DNA from 4 places in the Streptomyces sp. NPDC007983 genome. Region 3 is predicted to be linked to each of the others. Evidence: riboswitches for the same ligand, from Rfam matches in the RefSeq annotation. Region 3 holds a riboswitch; each other region holds the start of a gene.
The links. A riboswitch is a leader RNA that binds a small molecule or an ion and turns the genes downstream of it on or off. The one in region 3 is predicted to bind thiamine pyrophosphate.
Positions count from the first base shown of each region.

Region 1: linked by a shared signal. The riboswitch ahead of ACFZCY_RS27165 (thiamine ABC transporter substrate-binding protein) and the one ahead of thiC (phosphomethylpyrimidine synthase ThiC) in region 3 are both predicted to bind thiamine pyrophosphate.
Region 2: linked by a shared signal. The riboswitch ahead of ACFZCY_RS25810 (cytosine permease) and the one ahead of thiC (phosphomethylpyrimidine synthase ThiC) in region 3 are both predicted to bind thiamine pyrophosphate.
Region 4: linked by a shared signal. The riboswitch ahead of thiO (glycine oxidase ThiO) and the one ahead of thiC (phosphomethylpyrimidine synthase ThiC) in region 3 are both predicted to bind thiamine pyrophosphate.

Region 1 is NZ_JBIBJI010000009.1:126,557-130,447, reverse strand. It holds gene ACFZCY_RS27175 (phosphatidate cytidylyltransferase) at 1-746, shown strand, start outside; gene rlmN (23S rRNA (adenine(2503)-C(2))-methyltransferase RlmN) at 831-1,937, shown strand; TPP riboswitch at 2,003-2,106, shown strand; gene ACFZCY_RS27165 (thiamine ABC transporter substrate-binding protein) at 2,101-3,174, shown strand; gene ACFZCY_RS27160 (ABC transporter permease subunit) at 3,228-3,891, shown strand, end outside.
Region 2 is NZ_JBIBJI010000008.1:283,176-287,066, forward strand. It holds gene ACFZCY_RS25800 (dihydroxy-acid dehydratase) at 1-696, shown strand, start outside; gene ACFZCY_RS25805 (triphosphoribosyl-dephospho-CoA synthase) at 767-1,654, shown strand; TPP riboswitch at 1,668-1,763, shown strand; gene ACFZCY_RS25810 (cytosine permease) at 1,746-3,161, shown strand; gene ACFZCY_RS25815 (amino acid permease) at 3,279-3,891, shown strand, end outside.
Region 3 is NZ_JBIBJI010000001.1:565,543-569,433, forward strand. It holds gene thiC (phosphomethylpyrimidine synthase ThiC) at 1-1,564, opposite strand, end outside; TPP riboswitch at 1,557-1,673, opposite strand; gene ACFZCY_RS02680 (YibE/F family protein) at 1,743-3,230, shown strand; gene ACFZCY_RS02685 (SsgA family sporulation/cell division regulator) at 3,237-3,671, opposite strand.
Region 4 is NZ_JBIBJI010000002.1:717,607-721,497, reverse strand. It holds gene metF (methylenetetrahydrofolate reductase [NAD(P)H]) at 1-102, opposite strand, end outside; gene thiE (thiamine phosphate synthase) at 221-871, opposite strand; gene ACFZCY_RS07680 (Rv2175c family DNA-binding protein) at 1,019-1,384, opposite strand; gene ACFZCY_RS07675 (FAD-dependent oxidoreductase) at 1,496-2,728, opposite strand; TPP riboswitch at 2,926-3,039, shown strand; gene thiO (glycine oxidase ThiO) at 3,037-3,891, shown strand, end outside.

The sequences.
Region 1 (3,891 bases), on a different contig from region 3:
CGCTCTTCATCTACAAGCCGGTGTTCATCGGCGTGATAGCGGTCGCCGTGGTCGTCGGGCTGTGGGAGCTGACCTCCCGGCTGGCCGAGCGGAAGGACATCCGGGTCCCCCTGGTGCCGCTCGCCGTCGGCGGCGTCGCCATGGTCGTCGCGGGCTATGTGCGCGGGGCGCAGGGCGCATGGGTGGCGGTGTCGCTCACGGCGCTCGCCGTGCTCGTGTGGCGGATGACCGAGCCACCCGACAACTACCTCAGAGATGTCACCGCGGGCGTCTTCGCCGCCTTCTACGTGCCGTTCCTCGCCACCTTCGTGGCGCTCATACTGGCCGCGCCCGACGGCGCGCAGCGGGTGCTGACCTTCCTGCTGCTGACGGTGGTCAGCGACACCGGCGCGTACGCGGTCGGCTGGCGTTTCGGCAAGCATCCGCTCGCGCCTCGCATCAGCCCCGGCAAGACCCGCGAGGGGCTGCTGGGCGCGGTGGCGTTCGCGATGGTCGTGGGGGCGCTGTGCATGCAGTACCTCATCGAGGGCGGCGTGTGGTGGCAGGGGCTGCTGCTCGGCCTGGCCGTCGCGGTCAGCGCGACCCTGGGGGACCTCGGCGAGTCCATGATCAAGCGTGACCTCGGCATCAAGGACATGGGCAAGCTGCTGCCCGGCCACGGCGGGATCATGGACCGGCTCGACTCGCTGCTGCCCACCGCCCCCGTGGTGTGGCTGCTGCTGGTGATCTTCGTGGGCGGCGGCTGACCCCCGTACGGCATCGCTGCCGCTCAAGGCCCCGCACCGCCCGTGGCGCGGGGCCTTCCGCATGTCTGCGACACTGGTACGGCCATGCCTAAGCCCGGAGAACTCACTTTCGCCGTGCCGCGTGGGGCCAAGAAGCCCCCGCGGCACCTCGCCGACCTCACGCCCGCCGAGCGCCGCGAGGCCGTCGCCGCCCTCGGGGAGAAGCCCTTCCGGGCCGGTCAGGTGTCGCGTCACTACTTCGCCCGCTACACCGACGACCCCGCCCAGTGGACCGACGTACCGGCCGCCGCGCGCGAGAAGCTCGCGGCCGAGCTGCTGCCGGACCTCATGAGCGTGGTGCGGCACATCAGCTGCGACGACGACACCACCCGCAAGACCCTGTGGCGGCTCTTCGACGGCACGCTCGTCGAGTCCGTGCTGATGCGCTACCCGGACCGGGTCACCATGTGCATCAGCTCCCAGGCGGGCTGCGGCATGAACTGCCCGTTCTGCGCCACCGGCCAGGCGGGTCTGGACCGCAATCTGTCCACCGCCGAGATCGTGCACCAGATCGTCGACGGCATGCGCGCGCTGCGCGATGGCGAGATCCCGGGAGGCCCGGCCCGGCTGTCCAACATCGTCTTCATGGGCATGGGCGAGCCGCTGGCCAACTACAACCGGGTCATCGGCGCCATCCGGCGGCTCACCGACCCCGAGCCGGACGGCCTGGGCCTGTCCCAGCGCGGGATCACCGTCTCGACCGTGGGGCTGGTCCCGGCGATGCTGCGGTTCGCCGACGAGGGCTTCAAATGCCGGCTCGCGGTGTCCCTGCACGCGCCCGACGACGAGCTGCGCGACACCCTCGTCCCGGTCAACACCCGCTGGAAGGTGCGCGAGGTCCTGGACGCGGCGTGGGAGTACGCGGAGAAGTCGGGCCGCCGGATCTCCATCGAGTACGCCCTGATCAAGGACATCAACGACCAGGCGTGGCGCGCCGATCTGCTCGGCAGGCTGCTCAAGGGCCATCGGGTGCACGTCAACCTCATCCCGCTCAACCCGACGCCCGGCTCCAAGTGGACGGCGTCCCGGCCCGAGGACGAGAAGGCGTTCGTGGCGGCCCTGGAGGCGCACGGGGTGCCGGTGACCGTCCGGGACACCCGGGGGCAGGAGATCGACGGGGCGTGCGGCCAGCTGGCGGCCACGGAGCGCTGACCACCGGCTGATACGGTGCCTTCGCACCACCGTCGTACAACCATCCAGCGACGACGCACAAATGAACATTCCGACAGGGGAGCGCGACAGCGCTGAGAGTGCGGCCCGGCCGCAGACCCTCCAACCTGATCCGGGTCATACCGGCGTAGGGAGTCAGCCCAGCATGAACAGCCATCTTCGGCGTGCCGTCACCGCCGCCCTCGTGGCCTCCCTCGGCGCCGGCGTCCTCGCGGGCTGCGGTGGGGGCGCGGCGGACGGCAAGGACTCCAAGATCGTCACCCTGGTCTCGCACGACTCGTTCGCGGCGTCCAAGGCGGTCCTCAAGGAGTTCACGCGCAAGACCGGCTACAAGGTGCGGGTGCAGGCCGGTGGTGACGCGGGGGCCGCTGTCAACCAGGCGATCCTGTCCAAGGGCCATCCGCAGGGCGATGTGTTCTTCGGCGTGGACAACACCCTCCTCTCCCGCGCGCTGGACAACGACCTGTTCACGCCGTACGAGGCGAAGGGGCTGGACAAGGTCCCCGCGGCCTTCCAGCCCGACCGGGCGAAGCACCGCGTCACACCGGTCGACTACGGCGACATCTGCGTCAACTACGACCGCGCCTACTTCGAGCGCGAGAAGCTCGCGCCGCCCAGGACGTTCGCCGACCTGACCAAGCCCGCGTACAAGAACCTGCTGGTCACCGAGAACGCCGCCACCTCGTCCCCCGGCCTCGCCTTCCTGCTCGGCACCGCCGCCCGCTACGGCGACCACGGCTGGCGGGACTACTGGAAGAAGCTGCGGGCCAACGGCGTCGAGGTGGTCGACGGCTGGGAGCAGGCGTACTACGACCGCTTCTCCGGCTCGGCGGGCGGCGCCAAGGGGGACAAGCCGCTCGTCGTCTCGTACGCCTCCAGCCCGCCCGCCGAGGTGGCGGACGCGAAGTCGAAGCCCGTCAAGGCCCCGACCGGGGTGGCGGACGGCACCTGCTTCCGGCAGACGGAGTTCGCCGGGCTGCTGAAGGGCGGGGGCAACACCAAGGGCGGCAAGGCGCTGCTGGACTTCCTGCTGACCAAGCGCTTCCAGGAGGACGTACCGCTGAACATGTACGTCAATCCGGTGCGCGAGGACGCCAAGCTGCCGGAGGTCTTCACCCGGTACGGGGTCAAGGTCGCCGACTCGGCCACCCTGCCGCCGCGGAAGATCGCCGAGAACCGTGAGCCGTGGGTCAAGGCATGGTCCTCGCTCGTTCTGTAAAGCCCGCGGCCGGCCGCGGCGGGCCGCGCGGCGCCGCCCTGCGGCTCGCCCTGATGGCCGTGCCGCTCGCCTTCTTCGCCGTCTTCTTCGCGTATCCGGTGGCCGCGATCGTCACCCGCGGGCTGCGCGTCGACGGCCGGTGGCGGCTCGGGCGGATACCCGAGGTGCTGGGCGACCCGTCCGTCCTGCACACCCTGTGGTTCACCGGCTGGCAGGCGGCCGCCTCGACCGGGCTGACGCTGGCGGTCGCGCTGCCCGGGGCGTACGTCTTCGCCCGCTTCGCCTTCCCCGGCAAGGGGCTGCTGCGCGCCGTGGTGACCGTGCCGTTCGTGCTGCCGACCGTGGTCGCCGGATCGGCGTTCCTGGGGCTGCTCGGGCGCGGCGGGCTGCTGGACGAGCTGTGGGGGATACGGCTCGACACCAGCGTCTGGGCGATCCTGCTGGCCCATGTCTTCTTCAACTACGCGGTGGTGGTCCGCACCGTCGGCGGGCTGTGGGCGCAGCTCGACCCGCGTCAGGAGGAGGCCGCCCGGGTGCTCGGCGCGAGCCGCCTCGCCGCCTGGCGCCGGGTCACCCTGCCCGCGCTGGGCCCCGCGGTGGCCGCCGCCGCGCTGATGGTCTTCCTGTTCACGTTCACCTCCTTCGGCGTGATCCAGATCCTGGGCGGCCCGCGCTACGCCACCCTGGAGGTGGCCATCTACCGGGAGACCGCGCAGC
Region 2 (3,891 bases), on a different contig from region 3:
ACCATCACCGGCGGCCCCCTCACCGAGCAGCTGTCCGGTCTGCCCAGCGCCGACCTCACCGTCATCCGCACCGCTGAGGAGCCGATCGCCCACCACGCCGGGCTCGCCGTGCTCCGCGGCAACCTCTGCCCCGACGGAGCCGTCATCAAGCCGGCCGCCGCGACCCCGGAGCTGCTGCGCCACCGGGGCCGCGCCGTGGTGTTCGACGGGATCGAGGACTTCCGTACCCGCATCGACGACCCGGACCTGGAGGTCGACGCGTCCGATGTGCTGGTCCTGCGCGGCTGCGGACCGCGCGGCTACCCCGGCATGCCCGAGGTGGGCAACATGCCACTGCCGCCCGCGGTGCTGCGCGCCGGAGTGCGGGACATGGTGCGGATCAGCGACGCCCGCATGAGCGGAACCGCCTTCGGCACCGTCGTCCTGCACATCGCGCCCGAATCGGCGGCGGGCGGCCCGCTGGGCCTGGTGCGGACCGGCGACTGGGTCGAACTGGACGTCGAGCGGCGGCTCTTGCGGCTGGACGTACCGGACGAGGAACTCGCCGCACGGCAGCCCGTGACCGCCGCCGCGCCACCGGCCACCGGCGGATGGGAGCAGATCTACCGCGACCACGTCGAACAGGCCGACCGCGGCGCCGGACTGGACTTCCTCGCGGGCACCCGCGGATCCTTCGTGGCCAGGGAATCGCACTGACGGGCCCGCACACAGCGGAATCACAGGAAGGGCCCAGGCCCGGGAAAGGTTCGCCCCCTACCCTCCGGGCATGCCCACGACGCGTTCCATGGACGAGGCACTGGCGCGGACCGCCGTACGAGCCCTGATCTCCCAGGCGGAGCTGACCCCCAAACCGGGCCTCGCGGACACCCGCGACCTCCAGGCCCGCGCCACCGGCACCGATCTGCTCGCGCTGCGCTGGTCGGCCAAGGCGCTGGCCCCCGGGTTCACGGCCATGGCCGCCGCCGCCCGCCGCCCCGGCGAGCCGACCCGGGCGCTCCGCGAGGAGCTGGGCGCCATCGGCCGCTGCGCCGAGTGGACCATGGCGCGGGCCGGCGGCGGCCCGGCCACCGGCCGTCCGCACCACGGGGCGCTGTGGGTGCTGGGGCTGCTGGTCGCGGCCGCCGCCCTGCAGCCCGGCGCAGCCCCCCGGGAGCTGACCGCCACCGCCCGGCAGCTCGCGACCCACGCCGACCGTGGCGCCCCGCGCAGGCCCTCGGCGGGGTCGCAGGTCTCCGCCACCTACGGGGCGGCGGGCGCGCGCGGCGAGGCGCGGGCCGCCTTCCCGCACGTACGCCGCGCCCTGGACGCCCTGTCGGCGGCGCGCGCAGCGGGCGCCACCGAGACCCAGGCCCGCCTCGACGCGCTGCTCACCGTGATGAGCACCCTCCAGGACACCGGCCCGCTGTACCAGGCGGGGCCGCCCGCCCTCCGGAGGGTGCAGGACGGGGCGCGCGGTGTGCTGGAGGCGGGCGGCACCGCGACGGCCCCGGGCGCCGCCGCCCTCGCCGCCTTCGACGCCGAGCTGCGCGAGACGGGCGTCGCGCCCCGGGGAAGCGCCGCGCTGCTGGCCGGGGCGCTGTTCTTCGACACGCTCCCGGCCGCGGCCCGGCCCCTGGATCGCCCCCGGGGCCGGGACCACGGGGCGAGGGGTTAGCCTTAAGGGCGCTCCACCGGACACGGGGTGCCCCCACGCGGGGGCTGAGATCACACCCGTCGAACCTGAACCAGTTAATACTGGCGGAGGGATGTCATCGATGCCACGGCCGCATGCTGCCACCGATCCGGCGTTCACCGGCGCGGAATCCGTCTTCGACGGGCGGATGCCCACCGCGCCCGGGGATCTGCGCGTCGAGGCGCGCGGGATCGCGCCGGTGCCGGAAAGCCACCGCTACGGCGGGCCGGGGCGCCTGTTCACCGTGTGGTTCGCCCCGAACCTGACCATGACCGGCGTGTTCACCGGCACCGTCGGCATCTCTCTCGGCCTGGACTTCGCCACCGCGCTGGCCGCCGTCGTCCTGGGCACCCTCATCGGCGCCGTACCCACCGCGTATCTGGGCACGTGGGGCAGCCGGACCGGGGCCGGGCAGCTGCCCCTGGCGCGGTTGGCGTTCGGCCGGGGCGTGGCGGTGCCCGGCGTCCTGCAGTGGCTGTCCTCGGTCGCCTGGGACGCGCTCATCGGCCTGTTCGGCGGTGACGCGCTGGCCCGGCTGTGCGGGCTGCCGTTCTGGCTGGGGGTGCTGCTCATGATGGCCGCCCAGGGGGCGCTCGGGGTGCTGGGCTACGAGGCCATCCACCGGATGCAGAAGCTGATGACCTTCGTCCTCGCCGCCGCCTTCGCCACCCTGGCCATCCGGCTGCTCGACGGCGTCCACCCCGCCGCCACCGGGTCGGCCCACGGCGCCGACCGCGTCGGCGCGTTCGTCCTGACCAGCACGATCGCCCTGAGCCTGGCGCTGTCGTGGGCGCCGTACGCCAGCGACTTCAGCCGCTATCTGCCTCGCGCCACCTCCCTGCCCCGCATGTTCTGGTGCACCCTGCTCGGCGTCACCGTGTCCTTCGTGGCCGTGCAGGCGCTCGGGCTGTGGGGGGCCTCCGTCTTCACCGACCAGACCGCCCGCGGCGTCGACGCGGCCCTGGGCGGAGGGGCGCTCGGCGCGTTCGGACTGCTGGCCGTGGCGCTCGCCGCGCTGTGCAGCAACGCCATGAACGACTACAGCGGCTCCCTGGCCCTGCAGACCGCCGGTGTCCGCATCCCCCGGCCGCTGGCCGCGGCCCTCGCCGCCGCGCTCGGCTTCCCTCTGGTGCTGTGGATGCACGCCGCCGACACCACCGCCCGCTTCCAGAACGTGCTGCTGTTCGTCGGCTACTGGATCCCCGGCTTCGTCGCCGTCGTGGCCGTCGACTGGTTCGCCCGCGCCCGGGCCCGGGGCGGTGCGCCGGTCGACCTGGCCGCCGAGAGCGCCCGCCCGCAGCCGTGGTGGCCCGCGCTCCTGGCGTTCGGCGCCGCCTTCGCCGCCGCGGTGCCGTTCATGGACACCAGCCTGTACACGGGCCCGGTGGCCGCCGCGCTGCACGGCGCCGACCTCGCCTACTACGCCGCCTTCCTCGTGGCGCTCATCGTCTACGTCCCGCTCAGGGCCCGGCGCGGCGCGGCTCGGTGAGGCACGGCCGCTCGCGGCCGTATCCGCACGTCACACGGCATCCGGCGACCAGGCACGGCGGCAGGCGTGGCACCCTGGCTCCTGTTGAATTCCGCACCACCCGAGGAGACGTGCCACGTGCCGCAGAACCAGTCGGTGGAGTCCATCGCCGCCCCGGCGGTGCTCGCCGAGGAACGCAGACTCCACAAGGACCTCGGTTTCTGGGGCCTGACCGCGATCGGGTTCTCCAACATCCTGGGATCCGGCTGGCTGTTCGCGGCCCTGTACGCCGCCCAGACGGCCGGGCCCGCCGCGCTGCTGTCCTGGATCGCGGCGGGGGTGCTGTGCGCCCTGATCGCCCTGGTCATGGTGGAGCTGGGCGCCACCCGACCGGAGGGCGGAGGCACCGTGCGGTGGCCGCTGTACGCCAGCGGGCGGCTGGTCGGCACGATGGTCGGCTGGTCGGTCGTGCTGTCCGTCGGCGGTACGGCCGCGGAGATCAGCGCGATCATGCAGTACGCCGCGCACTATCTGCCGTGGCTCTACGACGGCGGCAGGCTCACCCTGCCGGGTCTCGGCGTGGCCGTCGGGCTGAGCGTCGTCCTCACCGCGCTCAACTGGTTCGCCGTGCGGATATTCGCCCGGCTCAACAACCTGGTGTCGGTGTTCAAGGTCGTCGTCCCCCTCGTCACCGTCGCCGCGCTGTTCCTGTCGGGCACCCACTCCGGGCGCCTCACCGAACACGGCGGCT
Region 3 (3,891 bases):
TCTCGTCGTGGAACGAGCGCGCCGTGTCCGGGTCGAGGGCCAGGTTGAACTGGTCCTCCCAGCGGAACTCGAAGCGCGCGTCGGAGAGCGCGTCGTCCCAGGCCTGGGCGTCGGGGCGGCCCTTGGCCAGATCGGCGGCGTGGGCGGCGATCTTGTAGGTGATCACGCCGGTCTTCACGTCGTCGCGGTCCGGCAGCCCCAGGTGCTCCTTGGGGGTGACATAGCAGAGCATCGCCGTGCCCCACCAAGCGATCATCGCGGCGCCGATGCCCGAGGTGATGTGGTCGTAGGCGGGCGCGACATCCGTGGTGAGGGGGCCCAGGGTGTAGAAGGGGGCCTCCTCGCAGATCTCCTGCTGGAGGTCGACGTTCTCCTTGATCTTGTGCATCGGGACATGGCCCGGTCCCTCGATCATGGTCTGGACGCCGTGCTCCTTGGCGGTCCGGTTGAGTTCGCCGAGCGTGCGCAGCTCCGCGAACTGGGCCTCGTCGTTGGCGTCGGCGATGGATCCGGGGCGCAGTCCGTCACCGAGCGAGTAGGTGACGTCGTACGCCGCGAGGATCTCGCACAGCTCCTCGAAGTGGGTGTAGAGGAACGACTCCTGATGGTGGGCCAGGCACCAGGCGGCCATGATCGAGCCGCCGCGGGAGACGATGCCGGTCTTGCGGCGGGCGGTCAGGGGGACGTACGGCAGCCGCACGCCCGCGTGCACCGTCATGTAGTCGACGCCCTGCTCGGCCTGTTCGATGACGGTGTCCTTGTAGACCTCCCAGGTCAGCTCCTCGGCCTTGCCGTCGACCTTCTCCAGCGCCTGGTAGAGCGGCACGGTGCCGATCGGCACCGGGGAGTTGCGCAGCACCCACTCGCGGGTGGTGTGGATGTTGCGGCCGGTCGAGAGGTCCATGACCGTGTCGGCGCCCCAGCGGGTCGCCCAGGTCATCTTCTCGACCTCTTCCTCGATGGACGAGGTGACGGCGGAGTTGCCGATGTTGGCGTTGACCTTCACCAGGAACCGCTTGCCGATGATCATCGGCTCGATCTCCGGGTGGTTGACGTTGGCGGGCAGTACGGCCCGGCCCGCCGCGATCTCCTCGCGGACCACCTCGGGGGAGACGTTCTCGCGGAGCGCCACGTACTCCATCTCCGCGGTGACCTCGCCCCGGCGGGCGTACGCGAGTTGGGTGACGGCGGCGCCGTCACGGGACCGGCGGGGCTGGCGCGGCCGTCCGGGGAAGACCGCGTCGAGGTTGCGCAGGCCGCCGCGGGGCGAGGTGTGTTTGACCCCGTCGTCCTCCGGCCTGGCCGGGCGGCCGGAGTACTCCTCGGTGTCGCCGCGGGCGATGATCCAGTTCTGCCGCAGCGGCGCGAGGCCACGGCGGACGTCGGTGTCGATGTGGGGGTCGGTGTACGGGCCGGAGGTGTCGTACAGCGTCACGTCCTGGCCATTGGTGAGGTGCACGCGACGCACCGGGACCTGGATGTCCGGGCGGGAACCCGTGACATATCCCTTGTGCCAGCCGAAATCGCCGGCGTTTTCGCGCATGTGTGCATCCTGCTGAGTCATGAGACCCACTCCCTACGCCGGCATTACCCGGTAACAGGTTCAGCGGTCGGCGCAGCTGTCGCGTCAGCGCCCTCTCAGCCCGGTGCTCCGAGCTCCCGCGATTGCAAAGGTGCCCCCACGCTAACGGTTTCCCCGCATCCCTGAACAGGGGGCCTCGCTCTCTTGCGATGATGCGACGGTGACCGCGACACAGCAGGACCATCCGCCCGAGCAGCCCCACGTGCCCGGCCAGGCCCACTCCCACGGCCACAGCCATGCCCATGCGCACGGCCCGGCCGCCCCCGTCTCCGCACGCCTCCGCAAGGTCATCGCGGTGGTGCTCATCCCCTTCGCCGTCGCCGTCCTCGCCGGGCTGGTCGCGCTGTGGCCGGGCAGCCCCGAGCACACCACGCACGGCCGCAGCGGGCTCGGCTTCGACCAGGAGACGGCCGCCGGACGGGTGGTGAAGGTGGAGGAGGTCGACTGCGCCGACGTCAACGCGCAGCCGCAGGCACCCACCGAGCCGGGTCAGCAGGGCGGCGCCCCGGCGCCCGGCGGCGGGACGGGCGGCGGCGCGACCGGCGGAAGCGGCGGCGGGGCCACCGGCGGCGGGAAGAGCGTCTGCGAGCGGGCCACCATCGAGGTCACCTCGGGCAAGGACAAGGGCCGTACGTTCCCCGAGATCGTCCAGCCGAACGCCTCACGGAAGTTCAGCGCCGGGCAGGAGCTGAAGCTGAGTTACGCGCCCAAGGCGCCGAAGAACCTCCAGTACTCGGTCTCGGACGTGGACCGCTCGTTCCCGATGGCGCTGCTCGCCGGGCTGTTCGCGCTCGTGGTCGTGGCCGTCGGCCGGCTGCGCGGCGTCTTCGCGCTGGTGGCGCTGGCCATCAGCTTCGGGGTGCTGACGCTGTTCATCCTCCCGGCGATACTGCAGGGCTCCAATCCGCTGGTGGTCGCGGTCATCGGGGGCAGCGCGATCATGCTGCTCGCGCTCTACATGTGCCATGGGCTGAGCGCCCGGACCTCGGTCGCCGTGCTCGGCACCCTGGTCTCGCTGCTGCTGATCGGGGTGCTCGGCTCGCTGTTCATCGGCTGGGCGGCGCTGACCGGCAACACCGACGACCAGACCGGTCTGGTGCACGGCCTCTATCCGGGCATCGAGATCAAGGGACTGCTGCTGGCAGGGGTGATCATCGGTTCGCTGGGGGTGCTGGACGATGTGACGGTCACCCAGACCTCGGCGGTGTGGGAGCTGCGGGAGGCGGACCCCACGACGAGCCGCCGCAAGCTCTACGCGGCCGCGATGCGCATCGGGCGGGACCACATCGCGTCCGTCGTGAACACCCTGGTGCTGGCGTACGCGGGCGCCTCGCTTCCGCTGCTGCTCCTCTTCTCGATCGCGGACAGCGGGGTGGGAACGGTGGCCACGAGCGAGATCGTCGCGGAGGAGATCGTCCGCACGCTGGTGGGCAGCATCGGGCTGGTCGCCTCGGTGCCGGTGACCACGGCGCTGGCCGTGCTGGTGGTCTCCGCGGACCACGCGCCGGACGGCGGCGGGGCGGGCGGGGGCGCGCCGAGCGGGAGTGCGGCGGGCGGGAGTGCGGCGAGCGGGAACGCTGCGAACAAGGGGGCGGCGAGCGGGGGCGGACGGGGGCGCGGGCGGCGCCGCCGGGCGCGCGCACGCTGACCGGCGCTACGCGAAGCGGTCCTCGGCCAGGATGCGGTCCAGTTCGGCGTCGAGGTCGCCGACCGGATCGCAGGCCGCGGGCTCCTCGCCGAACGGGACGAGCCGGTCCGTACGGTCCAGGAAGGCCACCAGCGGCGCCGCCCCGGCCCGGAACAGCGCTCTCTCGGACCCCACCTGCAGTCTGATGAACACGTCCGAGAGCCCTTCGGGCGCGGCCGGCGCGATCCGCACATCGCCCTCGCCGGAGGGTTTGCTGAGCCCGTCCAGCAGCAGCTCACGGGCGAAGGCCCAGCTCACCGGCGCGTCGCCGGGCAAGTGGAAGGTGATCTCGACCGCGTAGGGGTCGCCGCTGTCGTACGACAGCTCGACCGGGATCCGGAAGGACAGTTCCTGCGAGACCAGAAAGGTCATCGTCACTTCCGCCTGGACTGTGTCACGCATGTCACGCATCGTTCGCCGCCCCGGGTAGTTCAGACTTGGCCGACTCTGGAGCGTAGCGACTCGACTGCGGGGCGGAGTCGCTTTGCCCCATGTGAGGGAACGGAAATGGCCAGTGTTGCCGTGGTGGAACCCACGGGGCCGGGCGACGCCGGCCCGGTGCGCGGGCGATCAGGGCCGGTCCAGCGGCCGTGTCGATGTTCGCTGTCGTCAACAGGCACCC
Region 4 (3,891 bases), on a different contig from region 3:
CGGGGCGGAGAATTCGAAGGAATACGACTGCTCGCCGGATGCGAGCAGGTCACGCACGGTAAGGGCTCGATCAGTCCTGGTGGAAGCGGTGCCTAGGGCCATACGGGAAGGTTAGCCAGCCGGGTGGCCGTCGCCCACCCGGCGACGTGGTTATGGGGGCTTTGCCGGGATCCAGTCCGCAATGCGGACAGACTCATCGAGCCGGGCTCACCTCCGACACCTACGGGACATCTGCCGCTCGGACGCGCTTCACCAGCGCTTCCGTGGCCGCCGCCGGGTCCGCGGCCTCGGTGATGGCCCGCACCACGACGACCCGGCGCGCTCCCGCCTCCAGCACCTCGTCCAGGTTCGACGCGTCGATGCCGCCGATCGCGAACCAGGGCCGGTCCGGGCGCCGGGCGGCCGCGTGACGGACCAGGGGGAGGCCGGGGGCGTGGCGGCCCGGCTTGGTGGGGGTGGGCCAGCAGGGGCCGGTGCAGAAGTAGTCCACGCCGGGCTCGGCGAGGGCCGCGTCCACCTCGGCCTCCGCATGCGTGGAACGCCCGATCAGCGGGCCGTCCCCGAGGATGGCGCGGGCCGCCGGGACCGGCAGATCGCCCTGGCCCAGGTGGAGCACGTCGGCACCGGAGGCGTGGGCGACGTCCGCCCGGTCGTTGACGGCGAGCAGCTTGCCGTGGCGGCGGCAGGCGTCGGCGAAGACGGCGAGGTGGTCCAGCTCCTCGGCGGCCTCCATGCCCTTGTCCCGCAGCTGGACGATGTCCACCCCGGCCGCCAGCACGGCGTCCAGGAACTCCGGCAGGTCGCCCTGGCGCTTGCGCGCGTCGGTGCACAGGTAGAGGCGGGCGTCGGCCAGCTGCTCACGTGCGGACATGGGTGGCTTTTCCCCCTGGTCGTGCGGCGTACGGGCCGGGGCGCCGTCGGGGACGGCGGCCGTGCGGCCCGTACGCCTGATGGTTCGGAGACGGTGCGGGAACCTGATGGTGCAGGAACCCGGTGGTTCAGGGAGCGGCGGGCGGCGTCAGACGGCGAGCGCCTGCGCGCGCCGCTTCACTTCCGTGCCGCGATTCTCGCGCAGCGCCTGGGCCGGGGTGCCCGGCAGGCTCGGGTCGGGAGTGAAGAGCCACTCCAGCATCTCCTCGTCGCTGAAGCCGTCGTCCTTGAGGAGGGTCAGGGTGCCCACGAGGCCCTTGACGATCTTCCCGTCACCGACGAAGTCCTCGGGCACCTGCAGCACCCGGTTCTCGCCACGGCGCACCGCGATCAGCTGGCCCTCCTTGACCAACTGCCTCACGCGGGTCACCTCGACGCCCAGCCGGTCGGCGACGTCGGGGAGAGTGAGCCAGGCGGGGACGAGAGCATCGATCTTTGCGTCAATCTCGGTCACAGAACAAGCCTGCCATCTGGGACTGACAGTGGGTAGCCGGGCGTCCGCCGCGCGGGCCGCGGGGTGCGGGGGCCGCCGGGCCCCGCACCCCCGCCCGGGGGCACCGGCGGGTCACAGAACGGCCGACTTCAGCGGCACCGACGGATCCGCGGCCCGGGTCCGGTCCAGCCGGGCGCCGCGTTCGATCAGCTTGCGGCCCTGGGCCAGATCGCGCGGACGGCCGACGGCCAGCAGGGCGACCAGGGCCCCGTCCCGCAGCCAGCACACCGACCAGGCGGCGCCGTCCGGGTCGCCCCGCCAGACCAGTTCGTCGGCGTCCGAGTGGTGTCCGGCGTACTGCACGAACCGCCCGAACTGCTCGGACCAGAAGTACGGCACCGGGTCGTAGACCTGGCCGGGGAAGTGCGCGGTGCGGCTGCCCACCACGTTGGCGGCGACCGTCCGCGGCCCCTGGAGCGCGTTGTCCCAGTGGTGCACCAGCAGCCGGGTCCCGTAACGGGCGGAGGGGAAGGACGCGCAGTCGCCGACGGCGTACACGTCCGGCGCCGAGGTGCGCAGCCCCTCGTCGGCGGCGACGGACCGGTCCTCGGCGAGTTCCACGCCCGAACCGGCCAGCCAGCCGGTCGCGGGCCGGGCGCCGATGCCGACGACCACCGCACCGGCCCGCAGCCGGGTGCCATCGCCGAGCTGCAGCCCGTTCCGGTCGAGCGCGGTCACCCGCGCGCCGGTGACCAGGGTGGCGCCGTAGTCCGCGTACCAGCCGGTCATATGGGCGGCGACCTCCGCCGGGAGGGCGCCGACGAGCGGCCGGTCCGCGGCCTCGACGACCGTCACCGTGCAGCCCGCCTCGCGGGCCGCGGTCGCGAACTCCGCGCCGATCCAGCCCGCCCCGACCACCACGATCTCGCCCTGTCCGGCGAGCACCGGGCGCAGCCGCTCGGCGTCGTCCAGGGTGCGCAGGAGGTGGACGCCCGGCACGTCCTCGCTGCCGGGCAGGGCGATCGGCTCGGCGCCGGTGGCGATCACCAGGACGTCGTACGGGATCGGGCCCGATCCGGTCCCCACCGTCCGCCCGCCGGTGTCCAGCCCGGTCACCGGGACGCCGAGGCGCAGCTCGATGCCGAGCGCGGCGAAGTCCACGTCGAACGCGGACCCCTCGGCCTTGCCGAGCAGCACGGCCTTGGACAGCGGCGGCCGGTCGTACGGCTGATGGGGCTCGGCGCCCAGCAGCAGGATCTCCCCGGCCCAGCCCTGCTCCCGCAGCGCGACGGCGGTCTGCACCCCCGCCATGCCCGCGCCGACGATCACCACCCGCTGTCCGCCGCCACCCGCCGAGGACGCCATCGTCTTCGTCGTCTCATCGCTCACACGATCACTGTATTGCGGCAGGTGGGGCGGACCGCAGAGCGCACGACGAGATCTCGGGCACAGCCCGGCCGGCCGGACGGCCGTCGTACGGGCGGGCCGCGGGGCCCGGCGCCCCTGCCGCGCCCGGGGCGCTCCCTTCCGGGCGATTCGGGGCGCGTACTAGGGTGGCGGGACAGAGCACTCGCGGGAGCCCGGGCGCACCGGGCTGAGAGGGAGGCTGGCGCGGCCTCCGACCGTACGAACCTGATCCGGGTCATGCCGGCGAAGGGAGGGGGCAACCGCCCATGCACACGCCACCACACACAGCACGTGAGGCACCCACCGGTGACGCGCCGTACGACGTCCTCGTCATCGGCGGCGGCATCATCGGCCTGGTCACGGCCTGGCGGGCGGCCCAGCGGGGCTTGCGCACCGCCGTCGCCGACCCGGCGCCCGGCGGCGGGGCCGCCCAGGTCGCGGCCGGGATGCTGGCGGCCGTCACCGAGCTGCACTACGGCGAGCAGACCCTGCTCGGGCTGAATCTGGCCTCGGCGCGCCGCTATCCGTCCTTCGTGGCGGAGCTGGAGGAGGCGAGCGGCCACGACCTGGGCTTTCGCACCTGCGGCACGCTCTCGGTCGCGCTCGACGCGGACGACCGCGCGCATCTGCGGGAGCTGCACGCCTTCCAGCAGCGGCTCGGGCTGGACGCCCAGTGGCTGACCGGCCGCGAATGCCGGCGCCTTGAGCCGATGCTCGCGCCGGGCGTGCGCGGGGGCCTGCGCGTCGACGGCGACCACCAGGTCGACCCGCGGCGGCTGGCGGCGGCGCTGCTGACGGCGTGCGAGCGTGCCGGGGTGGCCCTCCACCGCGTCCGCGCGGAGCGGCTGCTGCTGGACGGCGACCGGGCCGCCGGGGCCGAGCTGGCCGACGGTACCCGGCTGGCCGCCGAGCAGACCGTGCTGGCCGCCGGCAGCCTCAGCGGGCGGCTCCCGGGCGTCCCCGAGGAGGTCCTGCCGCCCGTACGTCCCGTCAAGGGCCAGGTCCTGCGGCTGTCGGTGCCCGGCCCGTACGCGCCCTTCCTGTCCCGGACCGTGCGGGCCGTGGTGCGCGGCGGGCATGTCTACCTCGTCCCGCGCGAGAACGGCGAGCTGGTCGTCGGC